DNA from 3 places in the Polaromonas sp. CG_9.11 genome. Region 1 is predicted to be linked to each of the others. Evidence: predicted binding sites of a transcription regulator. Region 1 holds the regulator's gene; each other region holds the start of a gene.
What was found. The regulator sigma-54, encoded in region 1, starts transcription at its own class of promoters, with help from an activator protein. The targets are predictions, from matches to a motif close to TGGCANGNAANCTGCTTT.
Positions count from the first base shown of each region.

Region 2: a site for sigma-54 is predicted at 3,630-3,647, ahead of IWX85_RS00240 (CmpA/NrtA family ABC transporter substrate-binding protein). Genes of this name have one in related genera too.
Region 3: a site for sigma-54 is predicted at 1,802-1,819, ahead of IWX85_RS05430 (urease subunit gamma). Genes of this name have one in related genera too.

Region 1 covers NZ_JADOVE010000013.1:114,914-120,310, forward strand. The annotation lists gene IWX85_RS12380 (class I SAM-dependent RNA methyltransferase) at 1-1,077, opposite strand, end outside; gene IWX85_RS12385 (RNA polymerase factor sigma-54) at 1,323-2,873, opposite strand; gene lptB (LPS export ABC transporter ATP-binding protein) at 3,169-3,966, opposite strand; gene lptA (lipopolysaccharide transport periplasmic protein LptA) at 3,971-4,612, opposite strand; gene IWX85_RS12400 (L,D-transpeptidase) at 4,814-5,397, opposite strand, start outside.
Region 2 covers NZ_JADOVE010000001.1:38,804-44,200, reverse strand. The annotation lists gene IWX85_RS00255 (acyl-CoA reductase) at 1-1,324, opposite strand, end outside; gene IWX85_RS00250 (long-chain fatty acid--CoA ligase) at 1,321-2,439, opposite strand; TPP riboswitch at 2,507-2,621, opposite strand; gene IWX85_RS00245 (ANTAR domain-containing response regulator) at 2,821-3,453, shown strand; gene IWX85_RS00240 (CmpA/NrtA family ABC transporter substrate-binding protein) at 3,794-5,038, shown strand; gene ntrB (nitrate ABC transporter permease) at 5,086-5,397, shown strand, end outside.
Region 3 covers NZ_JADOVE010000004.1:186,631-192,027, forward strand. The annotation lists gene IWX85_RS05425 (ATP-binding protein) at 1-1,698, opposite strand, end outside; gene IWX85_RS05430 (urease subunit gamma) at 1,848-2,150, shown strand; gene IWX85_RS05435 (HupE/UreJ family protein) at 2,222-2,815, shown strand; gene IWX85_RS05440 (urease subunit beta) at 2,828-3,133, shown strand; gene ureC (urease subunit alpha) at 3,133-4,851, shown strand; gene ureE (urease accessory protein UreE) at 4,859-5,397, shown strand, end outside.

The DNA.
Region 1 (5,397 bases):
GCGCATGTCGCGCTCGGGGCGAACCAGCGGCTGGCCAAATTCATCGACGCTTTGCCCCTGGAACTGCGAACGCCGCTGCTCGCGCTGCTGCACGCCGCTGGTGCCGGCCACGCCCGCCACGTCGATGCGCTCGCCATACGGCGGGTTCACCAGCATCACGCCGCCGGGCGCGGGCGGCATGCGCTGCAGCGCGTCGCCGCCGCGAAACTGCACGGCATGGGCCACGCCGGCGCGTTCGGCATTGCGCTCGGCAAAATCGACCATGCGGAAGGACACGTCGCTGCCAAACACCGGCGCGGTGGGCTCGGTGATCGCTGCTTCGGCCTGGTCGAGCAGGCCTTCCCACACGTGGCCCTGGAAAGGCAAATACTTCTGGAAGGCAAAGCGGCGGTTGATGCCCGGCGCGATGTTGCAGGCGATTTGCGCCGCCTCGATGGCAATCGTGCCCGAGCCGCAGCACGGGTCGTACAGCGGCACGCCTTGCTTGCACTGCCCTTCGTCGCCACTCCAGCCGCTGGCGGCGATCATCGCGGCGGCCAGCGTTTCCTTCAGCGGCGCGTCGCCCTTGTCCTCGCGCCAGCCGCGCTTGAACAGCGGCTCGCCCGAGGTGTCGATGTAGACCGTCACCGTGTCGGTGGTCAGGTGCACATACACGCGCACGTCGGGCCAGCGGGTGTCGACGCTGGGGCGCACGTCGTTGAACTTGTGCCGGAAGCGGTCGGCAATCGCGTCCTTGATCTTCAGCGCGGCAAAGTTCAGGCTTTGCAGCGGGCTGTGCTGGGCGGTGATTTCGACCTTGAAGGTCTGCGCGGGCGTGAACCAGACTTCCCAGGCGACACTGGCCGCCGCGTTGTACAGGTCCTGCTCGCTGCGGTAGGGGCCGTGCTGCAGCTCGATCAGCACGCGCTGGGCCAGGCGGCTGTGCAGGTTGAGCTGCAGCGCTTCGCGCCACGAGGCCTGCAGCTGGACGCCGGCACGCCAGGCTTTGCCCTCGATGCCGGTGATGCGCTGGACTTCGGCGGCCAGGAGGTTTTCGACGCCGGCGGCGCAGGGGAGGAAGAGTTGGAGTTGGTTCATGGTGTTTTCAGGTTGGGCTGCTGCGGCTGTGGACTGCAGGGGCAGTGTGCATCGGCTGGCGGACATGGCAAGGGCCGCCCTCGGTATCAGCCCTCACCCCCGCCCTCTCCCAGAGGGAGAGGGCGTAAGAAAAGGCAGCAGCACGGTCTTTGCGCACCCACAAATCTTTCCCGGCTGGCTCCTTCTCCCTCTGGGAGAAGGCAGGGATGAGGGCCAGCGGACATTGCAAAAGGCGCATGGCCTGTTCAGAGTGCCTTGCGCAGATTGGTCGGCGCAATGCGCAATGCCTCGCGGTATTTGGCCACGGTGCGGCGGGCGCATTCAATACCCTGCTCCTTGAGCATTGCTGAAATCTGGCTGTCGCTGAGCGGCTTTCTGGGGCTTTCGGACGCCACGAACTGCTTGATGAGTGCGCGCACGGCGGTGCTCGATGCATTGCCACCGGTTTCGGTGCCCAGCCCGGAGCCAAAGAAATACTTCAGCTCGAAAGTGCCGAAGGGCGTGCCCATGTACTTGGCCGTGGTGACGCGCGAAATGGTCGATTCGTGCAGGCCCAGCTCGTCGGCGATCTCGCGCAGCACCAGCGGCCGCATGGCAAGATCGCCGTGGGTGAAAAAATTTTTCTGCCGCTCGACGATGGCGTTGCTGACGCGCAGGATGGTGTCGAAACGCTGCTGGATGTTCTTGATGAACCAGCGCGCTTCCTGCAACCGCTGCTGCAGCGCCTGGCCACCGCCCCTGCCGCCGTGCTGCCGCAGTGCGCTGGCGTAGATGTCGTGGACCCGCAGCCGGGGCATGACGTCGCTGTTGAGCGTGACCTTGAAGCCCCGGCCGGACTTGACGACCAGAACGTCGGGAACGACCAGATTGCGTTCCACATTGGCAAACCGGCGTCCGGGCTTGGGGTCGAGCCGGGCGATCAGGCCGATCGCGCCCTTGATGGTGTCTTCGGTGCATTTGCACAGGTGCGACAGTCGCTTGACATCGCGCTTGGCCAGCAGTTCCATCGGCTGCTGGCAGATCGCCATGGCGGCGCGCGACTCGATGCTGTTTTTGCAGTCGAGCAGCTGCAGTCGCAGGCATTCGGCCAGGGTACGCGCGCCGACGCCGCCAGGCTCCATGTGCTGGAGCAGTTGCAAGGCGATGGCGAAGGGCTGCTCCAGTTCTTCGGCCTGCTCCGGGTTGCCGCTGGCCAGTCCGGCAGCGAGTGACGCCAGGCTGTCTTCCAGGTAGCCGTCGTCATTGAGCGACTCGATCAGGAAGTGCAGGGCGGCCCGGTCGAGTTCGGACAGCCGCAGGCCGAGCGCCTGCCGGTGCAGGTGGTCCTGCAGCGACACATGGGCGCCGGTCAGGTCGGAGGCTTCGACGTCGCTGTCGTCCAGGTTGTTCTTGCGCGCCGGCGCGTCGCCGCCCCATTCGCTGTCGTCGGGCAAAGACTCGACCGAGCCATCGCCTTCCCAGCTTTCTTCCAGCGCCGCCTCGGTGCCGGCCTCTGCCGTGTTTTCAGACTCTTTTGATGTGCTGGCGCTTGCTGTGTCTGTATTTGCAGCTATTGAATCTGTAGCAGACTCGAATTCACGGCTGTCCTGGCTGACCGGGGTGTCGGTGTGCTCCAGGCCAAACTCCTCGCGCGGCGCGCTGTCGTCCGCCAGTTCGAGAAAAGGGTTTTCGTCGAGCATCTGCTCGACTTCCTGGCTTAGCTCCAGCGTCGAGAGTTGCAACAGCCGGATCGACTGCTGCAGCTGTGGCGTGAGCGCCAGGTGCTGCGAGACGCGAAGGGACAGGCCTTGTTTCATGAAGATATAGCCCCCACGCTCCCCGCTGCGCGTGGTTCGCTGCCCCCCGAGGGGGCTGCCCCGCCTGCAGTCCGGCAAAGCCGGTCCTGCGGCCGGTACTGGGGCTGGCGGGGATGCCCTGCCGTCCCACCTGATGTATCCAGCGATGCTAGGCGCAAGATTGTCACAGGCGCGGCTGGCAACCTTTCCCGCTCGTGCAAGTACCGGCCGCGGAACTGGCTTTGCCAGGCCGCAGGCGGGGCAGCTCCCCCGGGGGGCAGCGCAGTACATAAAGTGACAAGCGTGGGGGCCATTGCTACATCTTGAAGTGTTCGCCGAGGTAGACCCTGCGCACATCGGCGTTGTTCACGATCTCGGCCGGCGTGCCGTTGGCCAGCACGTGGCCGTCGCTGATGATGTAGGCGTGGTCGCAGATGCCCAATGTTTCGCGCACGTTGTGGTCGGTGATCAGCACGCCGATGCCGCGCGACTTGAGGAAGCCGATGATGCGCTGGATCTCGATCACGGCAATCGGGTCGATGCCGGCAAACGGCTCGTCCAGCAGGATGAAGCGCGGCTGGGTGGCCAACGCGCGGGCAATCTCGACGCGGCGGCGCTCGCCGCCTGACAGCGACAAGGCCGGCGAGTCGCGCAGGTGGCTCACGCGCAGGTCGTCGAGCAGCGCATCGAGCCGCGACTCCAGCTCGGCGCGGGCCAGCGGCTTGCCGGCGGCATCGCGCTGCAGCTCCAGCACGGCGCGCACATTTTCCTGCACGCTGAGCTTGCGGAAAATCGACGCTTCCTGCGGCAGATAGCTCAGGCCGAGGCGCGCGCGCAGGTGGATCGGCATGTGCTCGACCGGCTGGCCGTCGATGGAAATCTGGCCCGCGTCGGCGCGCACCAGGCCGACGATCATGTAAAACGACGTGGTCTTGCCCGCGCCATTCGGGCCCAGCAGGCCGACAACCTCGCCTTTTTGCACCGACAGCGACACGTCCTGCACCACCAGCCGGCTGCCGTAGGACTTTCGCAGTCCCTGCGCGACCAGGCTGCTGGGTGTGTCAAGGCGGACTGCGCCCTCCTGCGGAGGAACCGTTTCAATCGTTCGATTCATGGGGTCAGGGGGCTTTCGGGGCTGTGCCGGTGCCCAGCGTGGTGCTGGGGCGTAAAACGGGCGCCGGTCCGCTGGCCGGCGGCGCTGCCGTGGCGCCCGTCGCAGGGGCGCGCGGCGACAGCATGGCGCGGACCCGTCCGCCAGGGTTTGCCGCAGTGGCAGTTTTCGCGCCGGCATCAACGGTGAACACGTCGGTGTTGTTGTCGTACACGATCAGCCCGCCGGTGGTTTCGTCGCTCAGCGTCGCGCCTTTGAACCGGCGCACCACGGCGCGTTTGATGAACTTGACCAGGTCGGCGCGGCTGTCGTATTCGATGCGTTCGCCTTCGCCTTCGATGTATTCATCGACGCCGTCGCGCTTCTTGCGGTAATAGGCAAGCTTGCCCGGCGCTGCCGTGGCCACGGCCAGCTGGTAGCCCTCCGGGTCCTGACTGACATCGACCTGCGCGCCCCGGATGATGGTCGTTCCCTTGGTGATGACGACGTTGCCGGTGAAGACACTGGTCTGGTTGAGGTCGTCATAGCGCAGGGAATCCGCCTCGGCATTCATCGGCTTGTCGCGGTCGGCTCTTTCCGCCGCGGCCGGAAGCACGGCACCCGCTGCCAGGATGGCAGCCAGGAGAAGAGGGAAAAAAGGGGTTTTCATGAGGCACGGTTCTTGCGGGTGATATTTTTTCAATTGTAGCCATGCCGGCAGGGCCAGAATCCTCTAGAAAATAATCGGTATTCCCCCCTGGTCGCCAGTCTTGACTTGCACTGGCAGCCGCCGCTGAAACTAGCCTTCTTCAGATCTTGTGGCGAGCAAGCGGCCCTGCTGCGAAAAGCGTGCTTCCCGACAGCAAGCGCATCACCTGAAACCGTGTGCTTCCGGCAGTATCGGATGTGACTGGCTTGCAGCTTGCAGGCGCACACGCTCTCCGACGTCGTACGAGCCGAAAACTTCACGCGCCGAACGGGTTTCGGGCAGCACATAAACAATGCCGTCCGTTCCGGTGAAAGCAGGACTCACCACGTTTTCGTAAAACTTGACGGGAACATTGATGCAGCCATAAGAAATTCGGCGCTCTGACGGCAAAGAACTGGCCAGCCTTTCGGCGCGGCGTTCCTTGGCATTGCCAGTGACCACACGATGCATGGAGATGGCCGTGTCGTAGTCCACCCAGAGCATTTCATCGCCCTTCAGGTTTTTGTCCAGGTTGGCCACGAAACGGCCTGCCGGCGTGGTGCGTTCCTCCGGGCGAATGGTTGACAGCTTTTTGGTTCCGATGCCGGGGACTGAGTGATCGCCTCTGGCCAGTCCGAGCAGCGCGGAAGATTCTCCGCGCAGTTGGCCCTTTGCATCGAACACAAATACCCTGGCCTCCAGCTTGTCCACGATGACAAAGGGCTTGTTGAGGTTGTCGCCTGAATCAACCACCCAATTGGCCACAT
Region 2 (5,397 bases), on a different contig from region 1:
CGCAGATGCGGGTCACGCCAGCCTGCCCCAGTTGCTCGGCCAGCGCAAACAGCTCGGCGGGCGCGGCCGCCAGCCCCACGGTCTGCAGATAAATGCGGCTGCGGGCAATTTCAGGAAGCACCTGCGCCAGGTCGTCCACCGCCACCACCAGCACGGTGCGGTTCAGCGCGCTGGGCGCCAGCCCCTGCACGCCATCGGCATAGGCCACGCGCCAGGGCGTGTCCGCATCGCCCATCAGGCTGGCGCCGGGCTGGGTCATCAGCCGCAGCTCCTGCGCCTGGTTCCAGCGCGCCACTTCGCTGGCCTCGTTTAGCGGCAGCGTGCGGCGTGGAAACCGAGGCTCAAGGCTGGCAATGGCTTGCGCCAGGTAGTGCGCAAATGCCTGCGGCGACACCTTGCCGCCACGCTCGACGTAGAACAGCTGCGGCGAATAGCAGCCCTGCTGGTCATAGCGCACCACGTCGCAAGCCGCCTGCTGCGCCGTGGCCGGGGCCTTGCGCGCATCCAGCGCGGCACGGGCCACCATGCCAAAACTGAGCTTGTGGCCAAAGCCCAGAAAGCGGGTGGTAATGGGCACCTGCGCGCGCAGCGCCTGCAGCGCGCCATTGCCGCCATAGGCCAGCACCAGATCGGCCTGCGCAAACAGCGCCTGCTCCAGCGGCGCGTCGCCACCCTTCCACCAGCCCACCGCCAGGCAATCAGCCAGCGCCGGGTCCAGCTCCACCAGCAGGTGGGCGAACCAGCCGGCAAACAGCGGCTCGGCGCTGGGCAACTTGCCAATGCTGCCCGACTTGACCAGCAGGCTTGAGATCAAACTCCACAGCGGCAAACCCGGCACATTGCCGGCCCAGACGTGAATCAGCAGTTCCGGGCCCACGGCCCTGGCAAAGCCGCCCTTGGGGCGCGGCTGGAATTCATCGAGCAGCTTGGGATTGGAAAAATCCTCGGCCACGAAGCGCTGCAGCTGTGGCTGGCGAAAGGTTTTCAGGTAACTGGTCAGCCCCAGCCGCACCATCTCGGCGTCGTAGCCGGTGACCAGCGGGAGCAGCCGGTCGGCCTGCTGACGATACGGGTCGCTGCGGTCCAACAGGCGCGCGATGGCGCGATCGACCAGCGTGATGATCTGCGACACGCTGCGCGTCTTGAGGTACGCCCGGCTGCCCTGCTTGACGCGCTCGGCCAGCGCCGCCCATTGCGCCTGGCTCAGGACCGGCACGGCCACTTCCAGCCGGTCGCTGCCGGTCCCAAAATGCAGCGTCTGCCATGCCAGTTCCTCGGCCTTGAAGCCCGGCAGGTAGCCGGCCACGGCGTATAGCGTCGTCATGCGCGTGCGGCCTGCAAAAATTCTTCCACCGCCAGCGAGCAACCCTTGGCCTGCGTGCCTTGCGCGCGGCCGAGCAGCAAAAACCCGCCCGACACCGCCACGCCCACGTCTTCCGTCAGAATGGTCGTCACCGAGTTGAAATTGGCCAGGTCGCAGTGCGCCAGCACGCCCTGCTCGCCGTGTGCCACCTCCGCGCCGCTCAAGGGGTTGACCAGCCGCGAACGTATCCAGTGCGGGCCCGACTTGACCGCCGGCAGCACCGCATTGCCGTTGTCGTAGAACTGCGTGCTGAGCTCGGTCATGCCGTACATGTTGATGCAATGCTCCGGCGGCACGCCCAGCAGCGCCGTCAATTGCGCATAAAACTGCACCATGGGAATCTCGCGCGACTGGCCCTTGAAACCGCCGGTGTCCAGTACCCGGCTGCCCGCTGGCAGGGCAAACTTTTGCCCCTGCTGCGCCAGCGCATCCATCAGGTGCACCAGGCTGTAGGAGGCACCCAGCAGCGCATAAGGCTGCGCCGTGGCCTCGGCCTGCGCCAGCGCCGCACACACGCCCGCCGTGTCAAGTCCGGCGGCGTCGATGAAGTAGCGGCTGCCGTCCGCGCCAAAGGTTTGCAGCGCCAGCGCCAGGTAATGCGCCAGCGATGAGTTGGCCATCACCTCTTCGGTCGGAAACAAGATGCCCATGGCGATGCTGCTCTGGCCGCGCATGAAGCGCCGGGCAAAGTTGGCGCGCATCGAGGCGTCGTACACCGCCAGCGTAGGGTGATGGTGCTTGCCCTTGACGTCACCCTGCGTGGTGCCGCTGGTCATGAATACGCGGTCAGTGCTTGAAGGCGGCTGGCAGGTAAGACTCAAGGCCTTGAAGGCAGTGATGGGAACGGCCGGAATATCCTGCCAGGTCTTGACCGTGCGCGGCGTCTTGCCGCGCTGCCGGCAAAAGCGCTGGAACGGTGTGTTGTGGGCAAACTGGTAGGCAAACAGCGCCAAAGCCTGGGCGTTGAAGGCTTCGTCAGTGACGCCATCCTGCGCCATGAAGGCCAGCACGCCGTCAACGATTTGGGCGGTAAGCGCAGGCGGGCTGGCGGGTGTTGCGGTGTCAAGGGCATCCATGGTCGTCATTCCTTCAAGAGTCCGCGTTGGCAGGGTGCTCCGAAAGTCGCGATGGCAAGGTTATGAACCCTTTCCTGACAGCTCTTCTTACGTCGGCATGACCCGATTCAAGTTCGCGGGTTTGGTAGAACCATCTCAGCCGTCCTGCCATCGCTGGCCGGAGTGCACCCCGAAGCGCAGCCGATTCTACGCGCAGAGGCCTGTTGCTTCATGCGGCGCAATGCTCTCCATCAGCCCCGTCCACGAACCGCGCCTGCGCTGTGACCATACCCGGGATGGCCGACTCAGCGCAGCGTGGCGTTATGCCGCGCCAGCACGCCCGACATGCTGCTGCCCCCTTGATAGCGCATCGCAACGGCATGAATTTTGCTTATAAAACGCATGACATTGCCCCATACCCTGCGCCTGGTGGTCATTGCGCCGGATCTGGTCGTTGCCGATGCCGACGACGAGGCGGCCGTGGCGCTGGCCGAGCGCTCGCGCCAGCTGCGCATCGGCCTGCTGGAAGGCGGCTTCAACCTGGTGGCCACGCTGCCGGCCGACACCTTTTTGCGCGAGCGCCTGGCCCAGTTACAGCCCGACATGATCATCGTCGATGCCGAAAGCGATGCCCGCGATTCGCTCGAGCACGTCGTCATGGCCACGCGCGAAGAACGCCGGCCGATCGTGCTGTTCACCAACGACGACGACACCCGGCATGTGAAGGATGCGGTGGCCGCAGGCGTTTGCGCCTATATCGTTGCCGGCCTGGCGCCTTCGCGCATCCGGCCGATCCTGGACGTGGCAATGGCGCGCTTCGAGCACGAACAAGGTCTGCGCCGCGAACTGGCCGATGCGCGCACCGAACTGAAAGACCGCAAGGTCATCGACCGGGCCAAGGGCCTGCTGATGCAGCGCCAGAGCCTCTCGGAGCAGGCCGCTTATGAAAAATTGCGCAAGGCGGCCATGGACAAGGGCCTGCGGCTGGGCGAGGTGGCGCAGCGCATGCTGGATGTGGCTGACCTGCTCGGCTAGGCCGCCAACGCCGAAATGGTGCGGCGCACAACAGCAGTGCACCTCCAGAAAAATTGGTTTTTGATACGCCAGCAGCCAATATGCTACTTATTTAATAGCAACTTGCATAAGCAGGATAAGCGCCAAAGCCCGATTAGCTTGAAATTTTCAGTTCTGGCCGAGCCCTCGGCTCCAGCTGGCACAGCTTTTGCAGTAAACATGACACAGGGCTTTCCACTTCAACGGCGAAGCCGAAAGTCCAAGAACAAAGGCGTTCGAACCCTGCCCTCACACCACGGTGTGAAGGCTTCGGTCGAACGCCTTTTTTTGTTTTATTTTTTCATTTCCAGGAGTTGCTGACATGACCGACCTGCTCAAACCTTCCCTGACCCGCCGCAGTGTGCTGCTAGCCGCCGCCGTGGGCGCCGTGGGCATCAGCCCGGCCTTGCGCGCTGCCGTGTATGCCCAGGGCTCGGACGCGCCGGAAAAGAAGGAAGTCAAGATCGGCTTCATTCCGCTGACCGATTGCGCCTCGGTGGTGATGGCGTCGGTGCTGGGCATTGACAAGAAATACGGCGTCACCATCATCCCGTCCAAGGAAGCCAGCTGGGCCGGCGTGCGTGACAAGCTGGTCAACGGCGAACTCGACTTTGCCCATGTGCTGTATGGCCTGGTCTACGGCGTGCATCTCGGCACCGCCGGCCCCAAGAAGGACATGGCCGTGCTGATGACGCTGAACAACAACGGTCAGGCTATCTCACTGAGCAAAAAACTGGCCGACAAAGGCGCAGTGGACGGTCCTGGCCTGGCCAAGTTGATGGCCAGCGAGAAGCGCGAATACACCTTCGCCCAGACCTTTCCGACCGGCACGCACGCCATGTGGCTGTACTACTGGCTGGCGGCCAATGGCATCAATCCGATGACGGACGCCAAGGTGATCACCGTGCCGCCGCCGCAGATGGTGGCCAACATGCGCATCGGCAACATGGACGGCTTTTGCGTCGGCGAGCCGTGGAACCACCGCGCCATCATGGACGGCATTGGCGTCACCGCTGTCACCACGCAGGACATCTGGAAGGACCACCCCGAAAAAGTGCTGGGCACCACGGCCGAGTTCACCCAGAAATACCCCAACACGGCGCGCGCCGTGACCGCTGCCATTCTGGAAGCCAGCCAGTGGATCGACGCCAGCCTGGCGAACAAAAACAAGATGGCCGAAACCATTGCCGGCAAGGCCTATGTCAACACCAGCGTGGACGTCATCAACCAGCGCATCCTGGGCCGCTACCAGAACGGCATGGGCAAAACCTGGGACGACCCGAACCACATGAAGTTCTTCAACGACGGCGCGGTGAACTTTCCCTACCTGTCCGACGGCATGTGGTTTTTGACGCAGCACAAGCGCTGGGGCCTGCTCAAGGAGCACCCGGACTACCTGGCCGTGGCCAGGCAGATCAACAAGATCGACATCTACAAGCAGGCGGCATCTGCCGCCAAGGTGAATGTTCCGAAAGACGTGATGCGCACCAGCAAGCTGATCGACGGCACGGTCTGGGACGGCAAGGACCCTAAAAAGTATGCCGACAGCTTCAAGGTTCGTGCCTGAAGCCGCTCCCGATATTTCATTGAAATCCTACTTGAAGAGGTAACGCCATGGTCAGTGCCGTATTTCACAGCCCGCTTGAAAGCGTACCGCCGGTGGCTTCCGGCGCAGAACGGAGCGCTACGCATTCAATAGCTTCCAATGCAGACAGGACAAGCGATAAGGCCGTAAAAGTCCTTGAAAAGACCAGTGCGACGGCCACCCTGGCAGCCAGGACGCAGCGGGACTTCTCGGCACTGTGGCTGCGCGTATTGCCGCCGCTGCTCGGCTTGGGCCTGCTGGCGGTGATCTGGGAGGTGGTGTCGATTGCCACCAAGGCCAGCATTCCGTCGCCCAAGGACACGTTCTTGCAGGCCGTCGTG
Region 3 (5,397 bases), on a different contig from region 1:
CGCATCGAGCGTGCAGCACAGTGAGCAGATCGCCCCCTGGTAGGCCGGGCAATGCGCCATGTCAGGGCCTTCGTAGCTGCGCTCGCAAATCACGCAGCGCTGGGTGGCATAGCGCTCGTAGAGCCCGACATTAGCCGGTTGTGGGGGCTGGCGGGCGATGTAATAGCGACCCTTCGTGGCCCAGGCAATCAGCGGCGCCGCCACGAATGCCGTGGTCATCGCAATCACCGCTGAAAACGCCCGCGCCAACTCGCCATACAGCCCAAGGTGTGCGGTGATGGACAATAGAGAAGCGAGCACCATCGCGCCTACGCCGACCGGATTGATGTCGTAAAGATGGGCGCGTTTGAATTCGATGCCTTTGGGCGACAGGCCCAAAGGCTTGTTCACCACCAGGTCGGCCACCACTGCCATGACCCAGGCAATCGCGATGTTTGAATACAGCCCCAGCACATCGCCCAGCGCCTGGAATACATTCATTTCCATCAGCATGAAGGCGATGACTGTGTTGAACACCAGCCAGACCACCCGACCCGGGTGGCTGTGCGTCAGACGCGAAAAAAAATTCGACCAGGCCAGCGAGCCGGCATAGGCATTGGTGACATTGATTTTGAGTTGCGAGACCAACACAAAAAGCGCCGTCGCCCCGACGGCCCAGCCGTAGTCGTGAAACACGTATTCGTAAGCTGCCAGGTACATCTGGTTGGGGTCCACGGCACGGTCCAGGGGCACCATGCTGGAAATCGCCAGATAGGCCAGCAACGCGCCGCCCAGCATCTTGACGACACCCAACACCACCCAGCCCGGCCCACCCACCAGCACGGCAGCCCACCAGCGCCAGCGGTTGGCCTCCGTCTGCACCGGCATGAAGCGCAAGTAGTCGGCCTGCTCGCCCATCTGGGTGATCAAAGCAATGCCAACAGTCAAGGCTGCACCAAAAAGATGCAGGTTGAATGTGCCCGATGCACCTTTTTCTCCTGCGTAATTCACAACGCCAGAAAATGCACCAGGCGCGTGCAAAAAAACATAGGCAAACGGCACCACCAGCATGATGAGCCACAGCGCCTGCGTCCAGACCTGCAGCCGGCTGATGGTCGAAACCCCATGCGTGACCAGCGGAATCACCACCAGCGCACAGACCAGGTAACCCCACCTGGGCGGAATTCCGAAAGCCAGTTCCAGCGCATAGGCCATGACGGCCGCTTCCAGCGCAAAGAAAATGAAGGTGAACGAGGCGTAGATCAGTGACGTGAGCGTCGAGCCGATGTAACCAAAACCGGCGCCACGCGTCAGCAAGTCCATGTCCACGCCATGACGCGCCGCATAAATGCTGATCGGCAGGCCGGCCAGAAAAATGATAAGCCCTGTCGCCACGATGGCCCAGAAGGCATTGGTGAAGCCGTATTTCACCAGCAAGGTCGCGCCCACCGCTTCCAGGATCAGGAACGAGGCCGCGCCAAAAGCGGTGTTGGCCACCCGCCATTCCGACCATTTCCGAAAGCGCTGCGGCGTGAAGCGCAGCGCATAGTCTTCCATGGTTTCGCTGGCCACCCAGCTGTTGTAGTCGCGCCTGACCTTGACTATGCGCTGCGCCGCCACCCCGGGGCCTTTGCCAACGCACGCGTCTGCACCCGGCAGGCCTGTAGCCGGGCCGGGTGGAGGCAGTGGCAGTGGTGACGACGAAACCAGGGCGTCCATGAATCTCTGAATGATCGGGAGATCGAGGATAAGAAGTGAAATACCCGAAATTGGTGCAGGTTTCATGCCATATAAGCGCGCCTCTGATCAGCACAAAATCCGGTGGCACCAATCTTGCGATTTTGAATCGCCGAACCCGAAAGAGCCCCATGGAATTGACCCCGCGAGAAAAAGACAAACTGCTGATCTTCACAGCTTCCCTGCTGGCCGAGCGGCGCCGCGCGCGCGGCCTCAAGCTCAATTACCCGGAAACCGTGGCACTCATCAGCGCCGCCGTGATGGAAGGTGCACGCGACGGCAAAACCGTGGCGCAACTCATGAGCGAGGGCCGCACCATCCTGACCCGCGCCGATGTCATGGACGGCATCGCCGAGCTGATCCCGGACATCCAGATCGAAGCCACCTTTCCCGACGGCACCAAGCTGGTCACGGTGCATCAGCCGATTGTCTGAACTGCACCAGCCGGTTGACGCGCATTTGCCCCGCTCCACCGAAAGCCATTCATTCCAAGGAGATCAGCCCCATGTCTTGCAAACCGCTTCGCACTATTTTTTTGATAGCTATCAGCGCCCTATCCACGAGCGCCATGGCCCATATTGGCACTGATTCTGGTGCCCATGCAGAAATTGGCTTTGCCGAAGGCCTGCAGCATCCCTTCACCGGCCTGGACCACGTGGCCGCGATGCTGGCCATGGGCTTCTGGAGCGCCTTGAGCGCCCGCCGCCTGTGGACGGTGCCGCTGGCCTTTGCGACCATGCTGCTGGCGGGCGCGCTGCTGGGCCTGGCCGGCATTGAATTGCCGGCGGTCGAACCGATGATTGCCGCTTCGCTGCTGGTGCTGGGTTTGCTGGTGGCACTGCGCACCCGCCTGCCTGCCGCGCTGGCCGCTTCATTGGTCGGCCTGTTTGCGATTTTTCATGGCGTGGCGCATGGAACCGAACTGACGGGCGCCGCGAACCTCTGGGCACCGCTGTCGGGCATGCTGCTGGCAACGCTGGCGCTGCATGCCATCGGTCTGGGCCTGGGCCTGGCCTTTCGCGACACCACCTGGATTTCACGCCTGGCCGGCACAAGCGTTGCGGCGCTGGGCGTGACACTGCTGGCCCAACTGACCTGAAGGAAACACCCCATGATTCCAGGCGAACTGTTCACCGATGGCCCCGACCACCTTCTCAATGCAGGCCGGCGCACGCTGACCGTCATCGTGCAAAACACCGCTGACCGGCCGATCCAGGTCGGCTCGCATTACCACTTTGCCGAAACCAACGCGGCGCTCGGTTTTGACCGTGAGGCCTCGCGCGGCATGCGGCTGAATATTGCGTCGGGCACGGCCGTGCGCTTCGAGCCGGGCCAGCAGCGCACGGTGGAACTGGTCGACTACGCCGGCAGGCGGGAAATCTACGGCTTTCGCGGCCTCATCCAGGGAGCACTCTAATGGCCACCATCGGCAGACGCGCCTACGCGGAAATCTTCGGCCCCACGGTGGGCGACCGGCTGCGGCTGGCCGACACCGATTTGCGGGTCGAGGTCGAGGCCGACTACACCCTGCGCGCCGGCAGCTACGGCGAAGAAGTCAAGTTCGGCGGCGGCAAGACCATCCGTGACGGCATGGCGCAGTCGCAGAGAACCCGCGCCGAAGGCGCGATGGACACGGTGATGACGAATGCGCTCATCCTCGACCACTGGGGCATCGTCAAGGCCGATATCGGGCTGAAGGGTGGGCGCATCGCCGCCATCGGCAAGGCCGGCAACCCTGACGTGCAGCCAGGCATCGACATCATCATCGGCCCCGGCACCGAAATCATCAGCTGCGAAGGCATGATCGTCACCGCCGGCGGCATCGATTCGCATATTCATTTCATCTGCCCGCAGCAGATCGAGGAAGCCCTGACCTCGGGCGTGACCACCATGCTGGGCGGCGGCACGGGCCCAGCCACTGGAACCTTTGCCACCACCTGCACGCCCGGCCCGTGGAACATCGAGCGCATGCTGCAGGCCGCCGACGCCTTTCCGATGAACCTGGGGTTTCTGGGCAAGGGCAATGCCAGCCTGCCTGCGGCGCTGCATGAGCAGGTCAATGCGGGCGTGATCGGCCTGAAGCTGCATGAAGACTGGGGCACCACGCCGGCGGCCATCAGCAACTGCCTCGATGTCGCAGAAGAAACCGACGTGCAGGTCGCGATTCACAGCGACACGCTCAACGAATCGGGCTTTGTCGAGAACACCATTGCCGCGACCAAGGGCCGGGGGCTGTGCGCTTTTCATACCGAAGGCGCGGGCGGCGGCCATGCACCCGACATCCTGCGCGTCGTCGGTGAGGCCAACTTCTTGCCGTCCTCCACCAACCCGACCATGCCCTACACCATCAACACGCTCGACGAGCATGTGGACATGCTGATGGTCTGCCACCACCTGGACGCAGGCATTGCCGAAGACCTGGCCTTTGCCGAAAGCCGCATCCGCAAGGAAACCATTGCCGCCGAAGACATCCTGCACGACCTGGGCGCCATCAGCATGATGTCCAGCGACAGCCAGGCCATGGGACGCGTGGGAGAGGTCATCATCCGCACCTGGCAGAACGCCCACAAGATGAAACAGCAGCGCGGCAAGCTGCCGGGCGACACCGAGCGCAACGACAACTACCGCGTCAAGCGCTATCTAGCCAAATACACCATCAACCCGGCGATTGCCCACGGCATTTCGCACGAGGTCGGCTCGATCGAAGTCGGCAAGTTCGCCGACCTGGTGGTGTGGAAACCAGCGTTTTTCGGCATCAAGCCGTCGATCATCCTGAAAGGCGGTTTCATCGCGATGGCGGCCATGGGCGACCCGAACGCCTCGATTCCGACGCCGCAGCCGGTACATTACCGGCCCATGTTCGGCGCTTTCGGTGGCGCTATTGCCAAAGGCTCGCTCACGTTTGTGTCCCAGGCCGGGCTGGCCGCCGGAATCCAGGGGCGCTTCGGCCTGACCAAACGCTTAAGCGCGGTAAAAAACATCCGCAGCGTGCGCAAGCAGCACATGGTTCACAACGACCACCTGCCAAGCATGGAAATCGATCCGCAAACCTACCGGGTCCGGGCCGATGGCCAGTTGCTGACCTGTGAGCCCGCCACCAGTTTGCCGATGACGCAGCGCTACTTTTTGTTTTAATGGCCTGATGCTTCAAATCTCCAAACTCATTTCACAAGGCGCCGGCCTGGCCCCGGTGCTGGTCAAGCGCGCTGCCACCCTCGAACTCGACTGGGACGTGCGCCAGAAAAGCCGCTTTGACGCCACCGACTCGCTGGGCCGCCAGCTCGGTGTGTTCTTGCCGCGCGGCACGCTGGTGCGTGGCGGCGACGTGCTGATTGCAGAAGACGGCTCCATGGTCAAGGTGATTGCCGCGCCGCAAGCCGTTCTGCACATCACGGCCTGTACGGCGCACGGCACGCCGTTCGATTTGACCCGCGCCGCCTACCACCTGGGCAACCGCCATGTACCGATCGAGCTCAAGCCTGACCACCTGAAAATCGAACCCGACCATGTGCTGGCCGACATGCTGCGCGCCATGCACCTGACCGTTCAGGAAGTTGCCGAAGCCTTTGAGCCCGAAGGCGGCGCCTACAGCGCGGGCGGCCACAGCCACGGACCCAGCCATACGCCTGACGCACCGGCTGTAACGGCTGTGCCGCCCGCAGCAGCCCATGTCCACGGGCC